4 regions of the Cereibacter sediminicola genome follow, and region 4 is predicted to be linked to each of the others. Evidence: riboswitches for the same ligand, from Rfam matches in the RefSeq annotation. Region 4 holds a riboswitch; each other region holds the start of a gene.
What was found. Region 4 has a riboswitch for cobalamin ahead of FG154_RS13465 (DUF4198 domain-containing protein). Riboswitches for the same ligand answer to the same signal wherever they lie in the genome.
Positions count from the first base shown of each region.

Region 1: another riboswitch for cobalamin. It lies ahead of FG154_RS07865 (TonB-dependent receptor plug domain-containing protein); the one in region 4 lies ahead of FG154_RS13465 (DUF4198 domain-containing protein).
Region 2: another riboswitch for cobalamin. It lies ahead of FG154_RS16515 (energy-coupling factor ABC transporter permease); the one in region 4 lies ahead of FG154_RS13465 (DUF4198 domain-containing protein).
Region 3: another riboswitch for cobalamin. It lies ahead of FG154_RS17085 (hypothetical protein); the one in region 4 lies ahead of FG154_RS13465 (DUF4198 domain-containing protein).

Region 1 covers NZ_VDEK01000008.1:85,003-88,186, forward strand. The annotation lists gene FG154_RS07865 (TonB-dependent receptor plug domain-containing protein) at 1-1,702, opposite strand, end outside; cobalamin riboswitch at 1,835-2,035, opposite strand; gene FG154_RS07870 (ABC transporter ATP-binding protein) at 2,357-3,184, shown strand, end outside.
Region 2 covers NZ_VDEK01000031.1:17,736-20,919, forward strand. The annotation lists gene FG154_RS16510 (cobyrinic acid a,c-diamide synthase CobB) at 1-529, opposite strand, end outside; gene FG154_RS16515 (energy-coupling factor ABC transporter permease) at 597-1,274, opposite strand; cobalamin riboswitch at 1,339-1,545, opposite strand; gene FG154_RS16520 (universal stress protein) at 1,654-2,523, opposite strand; gene FG154_RS16525 (cation:proton antiporter) at 2,691-3,184, shown strand, end outside.
Region 3 covers NZ_VDEK01000034.1:10,572-13,755, forward strand. The annotation lists gene cobD (threonine-phosphate decarboxylase CobD) at 1-142, opposite strand, end outside; gene FG154_RS17080 (propanediol utilization protein) at 152-976, opposite strand; gene FG154_RS17085 (hypothetical protein) at 973-1,374, opposite strand; cobalamin riboswitch at 1,460-1,666, opposite strand; gene FG154_RS17090 (endonuclease/exonuclease/phosphatase family protein) at 1,708-2,727, opposite strand; gene FG154_RS17095 (molecular chaperone DjiA) at 2,728-3,184, opposite strand, start outside.
Region 4 covers NZ_VDEK01000020.1:25,587-28,770, reverse strand. The annotation lists gene FG154_RS13475 (cobyric acid synthase) at 1-413, shown strand, start outside; gene FG154_RS13470 (cysteine-rich small domain-containing protein) at 461-838, opposite strand; cobalamin riboswitch at 930-1,116, opposite strand; cobalamin riboswitch at 1,190-1,395, shown strand; gene FG154_RS13465 (DUF4198 domain-containing protein) at 1,536-2,375, shown strand; partial or broken gene FG154_RS13460 (transposase) at 2,293-2,493, opposite strand; gene FG154_RS13455 (polysaccharide biosynthesis/export family protein) at 3,007-3,184, shown strand, end outside.

The DNA.
Region 1 (3,184 bases), on a different contig from region 4:
GCCGCGGCACGCTGGCCCATGTGGTCGCGGCGTTGGTTGCGCTGTCGGTGTAGGTATAAGCTGCGGCCAAGCCCAGCGTCTCGGTCAGCGCCAGTGTGCCCGACAGTTCCAGACCACTGCGCCGCGACGTGCCCGGAACTTGGCTGTAGCAGCCCCGACCGACGGCGCAGCCCATGGCGTTCGGATTAAAGTCGATCAGTTCTTCGACCTCGAGGAAGAAGGCGGTGGCGCGAAGCGATGTCCCTTCGGCAAACGCATGCTCGATGCCAAGATCAACGTTCCGGCTTTGCTCGGGGTCGAGATCGGCCGACCCAAAGTCGCTGAACAACTCGTAGTTCGATGGCGCGCGGTAGCCGGTGCCGGCCTGAGCCCGCAGGATCGTCGCCTCATCCAGTCGGTAGGCCAGCGCGAAGCGGCCCGAGTCGAAGCCGCCAAAGGTCGAGTGATCCTCATGCCGAAGCGACAGCGTCAGGTCGAGGTCGCCAAGGCTGCGGGTGAATTCGCCGAGAACCCCGGTTGTCGAGCTGTCAGCTGAGAGATCATCCCAGTCGAAACGCTGATCGAAGTCCTCGTTCTTCCAGTCGGCGCCAAGGATCATCCGCCCGCCGGCAAGATCGAAGCCGCCTTGCCAGTTCACGCCGGTCCGCCGGCCCTTGTAGGTGTTCTCTGTCTGGACGATCCTGGTGCCATAGGTGCCTGTCGCGATGTCATAGTCGAGGTAATCGGGCCCGACCTCGTTCTCAAAATAGGTGCGTTCGGTGCGGAAATCGGTGACGCTGACCGAGTGGCTCACCGGCCCGGTGTCAAACTCCGCGAAGGCACGAAGGCCGGTCGAGCTTCGTTCGAGGCGTTCGTCGTAGCTTTCGCCATCGCCCAGCCGCACCTCGGACGCGAGGATCTCGTCAAAGGTCAGACGCCGACCAAGGAACGACGACGGCAGATAATAACCCGGGTCGTACTCGCTCTCGCTTTTCTCGGTGAAACCGTTGAGGCCGATCCGCACCCCGTTCTGCAGCGTGCGGGCGACATGGAACGACAGGCGGTCGAGCTCGTAGCCGTCGGCCTCGGTGTTGCCATCGCTTTCGCTCGCGTTCGAGAAGCCGTCGGACTGGACATGCGACAGGGTCAGCGCGGCTTCCCAATCGTCCGAAAGATGGGTGATGCCGTAGGAAAGCGCCACGGTGTTCTGGCTGCCGATCTCGGCCGCGACGGACTGGTGCGTGCCCTCCTCGGTCGGACGCAGCGTGGTGATCGTGACGACGCCGCCCACCGCCCCCGAGCCATAGAGCGCCGACTGGCTGCCTTTGAGCACCTCCAGGCGCGATACGTCGACAGTGGTCAACTGGCCAAAGTCGAAGGCGACCTGCGTAGCGGTCGGATCTGTGACGTCGATCCCGTCCACGAGGACGCCGACATAGTTCTGCGAGGCGCCGCGGATCGCGATGCCGGTCTGGCTGCCCATCCCGCCGCGGGTGTTCACGCTGACCCCGGGCAGGCGGCGCAGCACGTCGGAAAAGCGCAGGTCGCCGGTTGAACGCAGGTCGTCTGCCGTCACGACCTCGACCGTCGCGCCCGTGCGGCTCGCCTCGGTCTCGCTGAGGTTCGCGGACACCACGATCTCGTCCAATGCGATGTCCTGCGCCTGAAGCGGCAGCGGGCCGGCGGCCAGCAGTGCCAGAAGGGAAACGGCTGTCTTCTTCATCTGTCCCTCTCCGTCCGGGGTGTCATCCCCGGGTTCGTCTGTCGATGTCCTTGGAAAGGGAGGCCCCTCCGCCGACGGTGAAAGCGTCACCTGAAGCGGATGGACCGCCTCCCGCACGCGCCCCGCGTGCGGGAAAGGGTGATCGCTCCGGCAGGTCTCCTGACTCGCGGGTCTTCGCTCGGACCGGCCTTCCCGGGAAAACCCAGTGGCGTGATCGGTCGTCGCTCGCCGCCTACAGTTGCGGGGGCAGCCGCGGATTCGGAAGACACCCCCCCTCACCGCGTTCCCTTTTCATCCGGCCATGACGCCGGAACCGAAGCCGTTTCTCAATAGGACAAGTGTCGTCGCTGTCAAGCGCGCCATGTGCAGCGGCCAAGGGTCGATCCCTGCCGCTCCGGTTCGGGACGGGCCCAGTTGAACGCCTCGCAGCGCGGCCCGGCCGAGCGGATCCGGCACATGATCGACACACTTCCGGCTGCGTCCGGGTGCGCCCCGGCAGGACACCAGGCGTCGATCAGACGCTGCGCAGAAACCGTGCGCGTCGTGGCGGCCCGAGGCAGCACCCTGCCCCTTTGGTCGATTTGCGAGCACGACGGTTGCTTTCGCGCCGCGCCGCCGCCTAACCTCGTGACAAGACCTGCACGGAGGCCCTCCTTGACCGCACCCACAGCCGTCGAAGCGCGCAATGTCGTCAAGGCCTTCGGGCAGGGAGAGGTGGCCGTTCGCGCATTGGACGATGTGTCGGTCGGCATCCGCAGGGGCGAGTTCTTCACCCTGCTCGGGCCCTCGGGCTGCGGCAAGACCACGCTCTTGCGGCTGATCGCGGGATTCGAGGCGCCGACCTCGGGGGCGATCCTGCTCGACGGGCGCGACATCACGGCCGATCCGCCGAACCGCCGCCCGATCAACACCGTCTTCCAGAGCTACGCGCTCTTTCCGCATCTGACGGTGGCCGAGAACGTGGGCTTCGGGCTCAGGATGCAGGGCAAGCCGCGGGTCGAGATCGAGAATGTCACCGCGCGGATGCTGGCGCTCGTGCGTCTCGAGGCGCTGGCGGGGCGGAGGGTGGCGCAGCTGTCGGGCGGGCAGCAGCAGCGCGTGGCGCTGGCACGCGCGCTGGCGCCGCAGCCGCGGGTGCTGCTGCTGGACGAGCCGCTCTCGGCGCTCGATCTCAAGCTGCGCAAGGAGATGCAGATCGAACTGAAGCGCCTTCAGAACGAGACCGGGATCACCTTCGTCTTCGTGACGCACGACCAGGAGGAGGCGCTGACCATGTCGGACCGGATCGGGGTGATGAGCGCGGGCCGCATCCTCCAGATCGGCCCCCCGCGCGAGATCTACACGCGGCCCGCCAACCGCTTCGTGGCCAGCTTCATCGGCGAGACGAACTTCCTGCCCGCGCGTCACGCGGGCGGGCGCGTCACGCTCGAGGCGGGGGGCGAACTCGCGGTCGAGGGCGGGCCCGAAGGGCGGGTGACGGTC
Region 2 (3,184 bases), on a different contig from region 4:
CGCGCCGGATCAGCGTCGCGTGGCGGGGGCTTGCGATGTGGTTCAGGATCACGCCGGCCAGCGGCGGCGCGTCGGGATGGTGGGCAAAGCCGAGCGCCGTGGCGGCGGCCGATTGCGCCTGGGCGCGCACGTCGAGGACCAGCACCACCGGCCAGCCGAGACGCCGGGCCATCCCGGCCCCCGAGCCGTTGCCCGCGGCGCCCGCGGCCGAGGTGCCGTCGAAAAGGCCCATCGACGCCTCGGCCAGCGCCAGATCCGCGCCCGCGGCCTGACGGATCAGCGCGGCGATCAGGGGGGGGCCCATCGACCAGCCGTCGAGATTGCAGGACAGCCGGCCCGCGGCGACGCGGTGAAAGGCCGGGTCGATGTAGTCGGGGCCGTTCTTGTAAGGCTGAACCGAAAGCCCCTCGTCGCGGAAGGCGCGCAACAGACCCAGCGTGACCGTGGTCTTGCCCGCGCCCGAACCGGGGGCGGCGATCATCAGGCCGGGCGGCAGGGCCGACGAGGAGGGGGCAGTCTCGTCCCGCATGGGGATTGTCCCTTGAGATCGCAGCGGCGACCGCCGCGCCCGCGATCCGGGCGCGGCGGAGGCGGCCTCAGGCCGCGTGATGCAGCCGGTGGGTGAAGAGGCCGGAGCCTGCGAGGCCACGCAGAGACTTGGCGCCGGCGAGCACCGCCAGATCGGCCAGCGGCTCGATCAGCACCACCAGCATGTAGGCGCTGCCGAAGGCGAGGATCGAGGTCATGTTCTCGGCCCCGAACCCCTGGCCGAGGAAGGCCCAGAACGCCACCCAGGCCACCACGCCGCCCTGATAGGCGGTCGAGAGGGCCAGCGCCTGCCGGTAGTCGAGATCGACATAGGGCGTGTGCGGCGCGATGATCCGCCGGGCCAGCGCCTGCACGGCAAAGAGCGGCACCAGAAGCGTGGTGACGTTCATGCCGTATTGCGGCAGGTCGAAGGGCGCGAACAGCAGCCCCTGGATCAGGAGACCCAGCGCCAGCCCGATGGCCGCGGGCGCGGCGCCCAGGATCAGGAACAGGGTCGAGCCGAGGATCAGGTGAACCTCGGAGACGCCGACCGGATAGTGCGGAAGGATCTCGAAGAAGGCAAAGACCGCGGCGGTCGCGATCAGGCTGCGCACCGCGAGCGAGGCGAGGCCCTTTTCGCGCAGGCTGTCCCACGCGAATTTCAGCGTCACGCCGGCCGCGGCGGCGGCGGTGGCAAAGCCCACGAGGGCCTTGGCTCCGGTCACAAGACCGGGTTCGATATGCATTGTCGTCCTCCTGACCGTCATCCCCGACGGCGTTTGGGGTTGGGCCGGTGTACCGGCAGTGGCGGCGCGGATGCGCCCGACGGCAGGTCTCCTGACTCGCGGGTCGTGGCCGTCCCCGAACCTTCCCGGCCATCGGCCAGTGGTGTCCGTCGGGGCGGCTCGCCGCTCACAGTTGCGGGGGCAGTCGCGGACTCGGGGTTTCCCCCTCACCGTGTTCCCTTTTCATCCCTCGGGCCGTGCGACCCTCGGGAACCGTCATGGCATGGCGTGACAGATCGGGGCCCCCGCGTCAATGCGGCGGCTGCGGCCGGGCTTGCGCCCCGCTATCGCGTGGGTGCGGAAGGCCAATGCGGCGATCCCCGGCGCTGGGGGGGCGCGCTCAGGACCCGTCCCGATCCGGCGGAGGCACCACCAGCACATCGACCGAGGCCGAGGCCAGGACCTGCGCCGCCACGCTGCCCAGGATCGCGCGCGCCAGCCTGCCCTTGCCGACGCTCGATAGGACGAGCAGATCCGCCCCGACCTCCCCGGCCGCGGCGAGGATCTCGTGCGCCGGGGGCGAGCCGCTGCGCCGCACGACCGGATCGGCGTCCGACAGCCCGGCCGAGGCCAGAAACCCCGTCAGCCGTCCCATCGCCTCGGCGCGCTGATCGGCGAGATAGGCGCCGCGCGCATCCTCGGGCAGCGTTTCGGCCATCGCAAGCCGCAGGGCCGGCGCGTCGAAGACATGCAGCACCGTCCGGGCCGCGCCCGCGCCGATCTTCAGATCCGCAAAGCGCCGCAGCGCCGCGTGCGAGGCCTCGGAGAGATCGGTGGTCAGCAGGAGGTGTCGCCACGGCCCGACGGGCGGGCCGTTCGCCATCAGGACGGGACAGGACGCGGTGCGGATCACGCGCTCGGCCGTCGTGCCGGCGAAGGCGTCGCGCAGCAGGTTCCGGCGGTGCGGGCCGATCACCAGAAGGTCGGCCCCGGCCTCGGACGCGGCACGGGTGATGCCGGCGAACGGGTCGGCCAGCACGACCGAGGTTCTGCACCCGATCCCGTCATGGCTGCGCAGCGAATGGCCCAGATCGTGCAGCAGCCGTCGCGCGTCGCCCGTTTCATGCTCGACGATGCGGCGGGGGCGGTCGTCGTCCACGACATGAACAAGGTGCACCTGCGCGCCGGTGGCGCGGGCCAGAAGCGCCGCGCGGCGCAGGGCGCGGTCCGAACGCTCGGAAAAGTCCGTGGCAATCATGATCGTGCGCAATGGCGGCGCCCTCCGTTTCCGCCGGTCATTCCAGCATGAACGGGACCGGCCGGACTTGATCCATCTCAGGTTGATGCGCGGCGGACATCGCCATACTTGGCCAAACCCCGCCGACCGGGACGGCACGGCCAGAGACGGGAGGGGTGAAACGGGCAGGGAGACGGCCGATGACAGGGATGACCTCCTTTGCCGAGGTGGCGCTGCTGCTGGTGATGGCGGCGGGCCTCGGGCTTGTGGGCACGCTGCTGCGCCAGCCGCTGATCGTGAGCTTCATCGCCGTGGGGCTGATCGCCGGGCCGTCGGCGCTGGACGTGGTGCATTCGGACGCGCAGATCGACCTGCTGTCCGAGCTGGGCATCGCGGTGCTCTTGTTCCTCGTGGGGATCAAGCTCGACGTGAAGCTGATCCGGTCGCTGGGCGCGGTGTCGGTGACGACGGGCCTCGGGCAGGTGGCCTTTACCGCGGGCTTTGGCTGGCTGATCGGGCTGGCCCTCGGGCTGGGGGCGATCGAGAGCCTCTATGTCGCCATCGCGCTGACCTTTTCCTCGACCATCATCATCGTGAAGCTCCTGTCGGACAAGCGCGAGATCGACGCGCTGCACGGGCAGGTGGCGCTTGGCTTCCTCATCGTGCAGGATCTGGTGGTCGTGCTCGCGATGAT
Region 3 (3,184 bases), on a different contig from region 4:
GCAGCGACGTCAGGGCGCGCGGGGGCAGGGGGGGCACCGGGTAGGGCACCCGGTTGATCCCCGTCGAGAGGTCGAGCCAGTCCGCGACCGCGCCGCCGTAGAGCGCCGCCGCGCTGTCAAGGTTGCCGCCGTGGTCGCGCATGTTCCCTCCTCAGGCCCCGCCGATGCGGAAGCGGGTGATGCGGGAAAAGCCGGCTGCCTGCAATGCCCCCCCTGCTGCGGGCGGGACGGCGCCGGGGGGAAAGATCAGGGCCCGCGCGGGTCCCGTGTGCCCGATCGCCCAGCCAAGCGCGCCGAGGCGGGCGGCCAGGGCTTCGGTCGGATCGTCCGCCGGCCCCCTCAGCGCGAGGCAGCGGCGGGCCGAGAGGGTCGCGAGGCGCGCGAGGCCGGGAAGGTCGGCCGTGGCCCACCCCGCCACGAGATCGGCGATGTCGGGGAAGGACAGATCCGCCGGATCCGTTCGCTGGGACGCGCCGAAGAAGCCGCCGACCAGATCCATCCGTGGCAGGGGGCGCAGGTCGGCCAGCACGCGCCCCTCGCGCGAGGCCCAGAGGAGCCGTTCCGGCCGCTCGAACATCAGCGGGTCGCTGGCCCCTTCCGACGCGAGGCAGGCGCGCGCGAGGGTGCCGGTATCGGTGACACCCGCCGCCCGGAGGATCGCCACGCGGGCCGCGGTCGAGGCCCCCGCGCCACCGCCGGGCGGCAGGTCGAGCATGAGGCGGAAGCGCCCTTCCGCCCCTTGGGCCGCGGACAGCAGCCGGCGCAGGGCCGGCAGGGTGAGGATCCGCGCGCCCGGCTGTTCGAGGGCGAGCGGGCCGGGCATCCGAACCGCCTCGGCCCGCAGCGCAGAGCAGGGCAGCGTCACGAGCGCCAGCGGCCCCGAAGGGCCGAGCCGGCCCTGCAGGAACTCGCCCAGATGGCCCGCGACCTGCGCGAACCCTTCGGCTGCATCCGCCTCTGCCCTCGTCTCGATCAATGGAGCGCCGCCTCCGGCTGCAGGCCCGTCCGCGAGGGGCGCGCGGGCGCCGAGGCGAGGACCATCGCCGCCGGCTCGGCCGGAAGACCGCCCGCAAACGAGCCGCCGCCCTCGAGCAGCTCGGCCAGCCGCACGAGTGCCGGCGACCAGTCGCCCGGCTCGAGATCGCAGAAGAGTTGCAGCCCGCCCGTCGTCAGCCGGAACAGCGCCGTGCAGGGCCGGGTGCATCCGGTCAGGCGCACGCAGCCCTGCATCTCGAAGTCGGGCCCCACCAGGCCCTCGGTCGAGCGGGCGGAGTCCGCCAGATGCTCGATCACCGACAGGCCGCTGAGGCAGGGTTGGTGCCGGTGTCGGCACTGGGTCAGGCTGTAGGTCCGTCCGTTCCGCGTCACGATCATCGCGCCCTCCGCGCATCTTGGGGACGGGCAGGCGGAGGGGCGGCGCAGGCGCGCGCACCCTGCGCCCGGGACACCCCGCCCGGCTGTTACAGGTCCGACGACGGCAGGTCTCCTGACTCGCGGGTCTCGGCTTGTCCCGTCCTTCCCGGCCTGTCCTGGGCCAGTGGACATGATGGGACGCGCTCGCCGCCTACAGTTGCGGGGGCAGTCGCGGCTTGGGGCCGAACAGGCCCGCACCGCATTCCCTCTTGGCCCGGGGCTGCCCCCGGGAACCGTCTCGCGCACCATCGGCCTTTCCCGCGCCACGCGCAAGGCCCGCGCGGTCGCAGCCCGCTAGAGTTCGATGTCCAGCGTCACCGGGAAATGATCCGAGGCGGCAAGAAGCGCCTCCTGCAGTTCGGGGATGCGGAAGCAGTTGGGATCGTTCAGCGGATGCCAGATCCGCCAGCGCGGTCCCTTTTCGGCCAGATCGGGCGAGATCATGATGAAATCGAGCAGCGCCTCGAAATACTGGTCCTCGGGCGCGAGCCAGAAGCGCGCCGAGCTGGGCTGGATGCCGACCCGCTGGGTCAGGGCCATGCGCGCATGCGGCTCGTGGAGGCGCAACTCCGGCGGCTCGTCGAGGCCGAGCACGATCTCGATCCCCGAATGGCCGAAGAGCTTTTCATATTCGTCGAGCCCAGGTCCGTCGTTGAAGTCGCCCATCACCATCACGCTCTGGTGCCGGGCCAGGAGCGCGGCCACCCGCCTGCGGATCCAGACACATTCCGCCAACTGCTGGCGGCGGTTCTGGATCGCGATGCGGACCTCTTCGGCGCCGTTGCGCGCGCCGCGCCCGGCCTTGGACTTGGCGTGGACGCCGATCATCCGCAGCGCATGTCCGTCGGCGCGCACCGCCAGTTCCAGAGGCGGCTTGGAGAAGCGGATCGCCTCGGGCGCGGCATCCACGTCGATGTCGAAGCGGAAGATCTCGTCGAACCGCGGCGCCTTGGGGCTGGTCTGCGGGTCGTGCCGCGCCTCGATCCGCGACGGATCGAACAGAAGCGCGATCTCCTGATCGGTTTCGTTGGCAAAGCCCATGATCGCCTGCGAGGCGCGAAGCTCGAAGGTGCGGGCGAAGGTCTCGAGCGCCTTGACGGTCGAGCGCCGACGCCCGTGGTTCGGTGCCTCGATCACCATGATCGCGTCGGCATCGAGGGCGGTGAACACGATGCCGAGCGATTCGATCTGGTTCCGGCGGGTGATCTCGTAGCGTCCCGAGAGTTCGTTGTCGGCCAGAAGCCGCCCGCGGTCGTCAAAGAGCGCGTTGAACCACTCGACGTTGTAGGTCGCGATGCGCAGCCGCCGTCCCATTCACGCCGCCTGTTTCGCGCTGATCTCCTCCCAGGCGCGGTTGATGTCGATGAGCCGCCGCTCGGCCAGCTTCACCGCCTCTTCCGGGACGCCGCGCGCCACCATCCGGTCCGGGTGGCAGTCGCGGACGGCGCGCTTCCAGGCCGACCGGATCTCGGTCAGGGGCGCATCGTGCCCCACGCCCAGCACGTCGTAGGGATCGCGCGGCGCGTCGCCGACGAAGCGGGCGCGCAGCGCGCGGAAGCAGCGATCGCTCAGCCCGAAGATCCGGGCCACTTCGGACAGGAAGGCGTCCTCGTCCGGGTGATAATGGCCGTCCGCCACCGCGATGTGAAAGAGCCCCTCGGCCAGATCGGCGAGGATCTGGTCGTCGTCGCGGAACATGCGCTTGATCTTGCGGGCATAGGCATCGAACCCGGCCACATCCTGCCGCGCGAGGTTGAAGACGCGGGCCGCG
Region 4 (3,184 bases):
GGATCGAGGGCCCGCCGGGCGAGACCGAGGGCCTGGGCCTGCTGGACATCGATACCGTGATCGGCCCGGCCAAGCGGCTTTGCGAGGTCAGCGCGACGGATGCGATCAGCGGAACGCAGGTGAGTGGCTACGAGATGCACATGGGGGTGACGACCGGCGCAGGCCTCGCCCGCCCGTGGCTATGCCCGGACGGCCGACCCGAGGGCGCGCTGTCGCCGGACGGCCGGGTGATGGGCAGCTACCTGCACGGCATCTTCGGCGCGGGGGCCTTCCGCGCCCGGTGGCTTCAGGCCATGGGCGGCGCCGGATCGGCCGGGGACCACGCCGCGCGGATCGAGACCGCGCTTGATCGGCTGGCCGACGGGATCGAGGCGGACCTCGATCTCGATGCGCTGCTGAGGCTGGCGCGCTAGGCCGCCGGGGCGCTTCGGCCGCGGTATACCCGGCGCACCTCGCGGCGTCAGCCCTCGCGGTGGCGGCGATGCGCCTCGGCCACGGCCTCGGTCGCACCCTCGGCCGGGCGGGGCCGCGGCGTCGGCGGGTCGGTCTGCGGCCGGCCCGACCAGGGCTGCGGAAACTCCAGCCACTTCTGGATGAAGTTCCACGACTGCTGGTAGCCGTCGTGCGGCAGGGTGCAGGCCGAGCAGTCCTTGCGCACCAGCCCGTTGCGGTCGGTGTAGGTCTCATACGGCCCGGGGCAGTCGTAGGCGATCAGCGGGCAATAGCAGAACAGGCAGTTGAACGCGCGCTTCACGCCCGGATGGCAGGGCAGGAACGGGCAGTCGCGGTTGGTGAAGCCCTTGAAGGCCTCGTTCAGGGTGGTGTCTTTCGGCTCCATGGCCACTCCTTCGGTCGCTTGACCGGAAGGCGGAATGGTGGCTGATCCCGGCGCGAGCGCACAGGCCCATGCCTCCGGGCCCGCCGCCCGGGATGGTCGTCAAGGCCCGGCAGGTCTCCTGGCTTGCGGCTCGGACGCCGGCTGCCCCTTCCCGGCCCGAGGGCCAGTGGCATGGCAGACGGCTCGCCGCTCACAGTTGCGGGGGCAGCGCCGGAGTTGCACCGGCTTCCCTCTTCGCCCGCGGGATCACCGCGGGAACCAGGGCACCGCGACGATGCGGCGGGGGGCCGCCGGTGTCAACCGCCCCCGCGGCGCCTCGCTTTCCGGTTGACAGGCGGCACGGGGCTCTGGGAAGACAGGCGCGTGATCGGTTCCCCCGGGCGTCCAGGCGTCCGGGGATTAAAAGGGAACGCGGTGCGCCCCAGAGGGGCAAGACCGCGGCTGCCCCCGCAACTGTGAGCGGTGAGCGACGCCGAAGATGCCACTGGGAGTTCCCGGGAAGGCCGGCCGAGCAGAGACCCGCGAGCCAGGAGACCTGCCGATCACCCGCCGGCCCCGGCCGCGCGGCTTCGACCGGACGCCGGGGTGCGCGTCTGGCCCGGGCGGGTCCGCGAGCGCACGCCCGAGCCTTCTCATCCCGTTCGTCCTTTCTCCCGCGCGGCCCTCTCCGGCCGCCCCTGATGAAAGGCAACGACCCATGATATTCCACGCCAACATGATGGCGGCGGCCCGCGCGCTTAGCCTTGCGCCGCGCCCCACGCCCGCGGCGCTGCAGCTCTGCGACATCCCCGTCGCGCGCATGGAGCAGCCGGGCACCTTGACCGTCCGGCTGGCGCGCGGAGTGCCCATGTCGGGCGGGGCCGTCTTCGACATGGCCGCGCCGCGCGCCGTCTTCCTGGTCCATCGCGGCACCCGCACCGACCTGCGCCCGCGCCTGTCCCCCTGCATCGCGCGGGGTGCCCTGAACGAGGCGATGGCTTGGGAAACGACGCTCGCCCTTGATCAGCCGGGCGATCACCTGCTGGTCGCGGTGCCCGAGCCACCCTGGGACGCCGACGCACGGGTTCATGTGCAACAGATCGCCACGGCCCGCGTCCGGCTCGGGCCTTCAGGGAGCGACTGGGCGACGCCTCTCGGGCTTGCGGCCGAGATCGTTCCGGATCCGGGCGCGAGCGATCTGGCGCCCGGGGGCATGCTTACGGGGAGGGTGCTGGCGGAAGGGCGTCCCGTTCCCTGCGCGGCGCTGGAGATCGAGTGCGTTCAGGCCGACGCGCTGGCCGGTCGAGGGATGCCGGGTGGCGGTTGGATTCTGGCGACTGCCGACCAATCCGGGTGCTTTCGGGTGCGCCTCCCGCACGCCGGCCTATGGGCTGTCGCCGCGCGAGGCGTCGGCGCCAAGCAATGGCATGCCACCCGGCCACTGCGTCAGGATGCCGTGCTCTGGGTGCGGGTCACCAACGCTTCCAGCGATTGTAGAGGGTCTTCGCCGGCCCGTACTCCCTGGGTGCGTCGCACCACCGCAAACCATTGCGATTGATGAAGATTATGCCGCTCAGGACGCGCCGGTCGTCGACACGGGGCTTGCCATGGCTCTTGGGAAGGAACGGCTTCAGGCGCTCCATTTGCGCCTCGGACAGCCAGTAGAGGTTGCTCATCGGTCAGGTCTCCTTGCGAGGCCTGAATCACGCGATCCCCACGAAATCAATGGGTCTGGAGCCTAGGCACGACCAAGCCGAATTCGCCCAGATGGGCGGCACCAAAAGCCGCGCCGCATGATCAGGCCGCGTCACCCAAAATCCGCCATAACTCGTCGGAGGGCGGTCACATCATCAACGCCGGGCCTATGCCTTATTGGGGCCCGGAAGGCGCGCAGGATAGGTCCATCCGGGCCGTCTCCTGTGTCTTTCGGCGGATTGGCCTGTCGACATTGCCGATGGCGGGATGAGGGAAGGCTCATGCCTTACCGTCGAATATTCTCATTCTAATGGTGTAGGTAGGTGAAGCGGATGAAGCGGGATGCCGACCCATGGCCCCTGTTCCTTCCAAAAGACAAGTTCTCGCCCGGACCTTGCCTGCTATCCTGCAAATGACCTTACCGGGTCCGGCGATTCGAGAAATTTTCTGTAATGAATTATCGAAATGAAGGACCAATACGGTTGGAAATCATGTTGCGTCTATTCATTTTCCTCTTCCTGGCTGCAATTCCCGGTACGCTTGCAGCGGAAAGCAAGAACGATTACCGCATCAATATCGGCGATCAGATCGAGATAGACGTTCTTGACGATTCCGAAGCCTCTCAGAAATACACGGTGGGCAGCGACGGAGCGATCCAGCTTCCGCTGATCG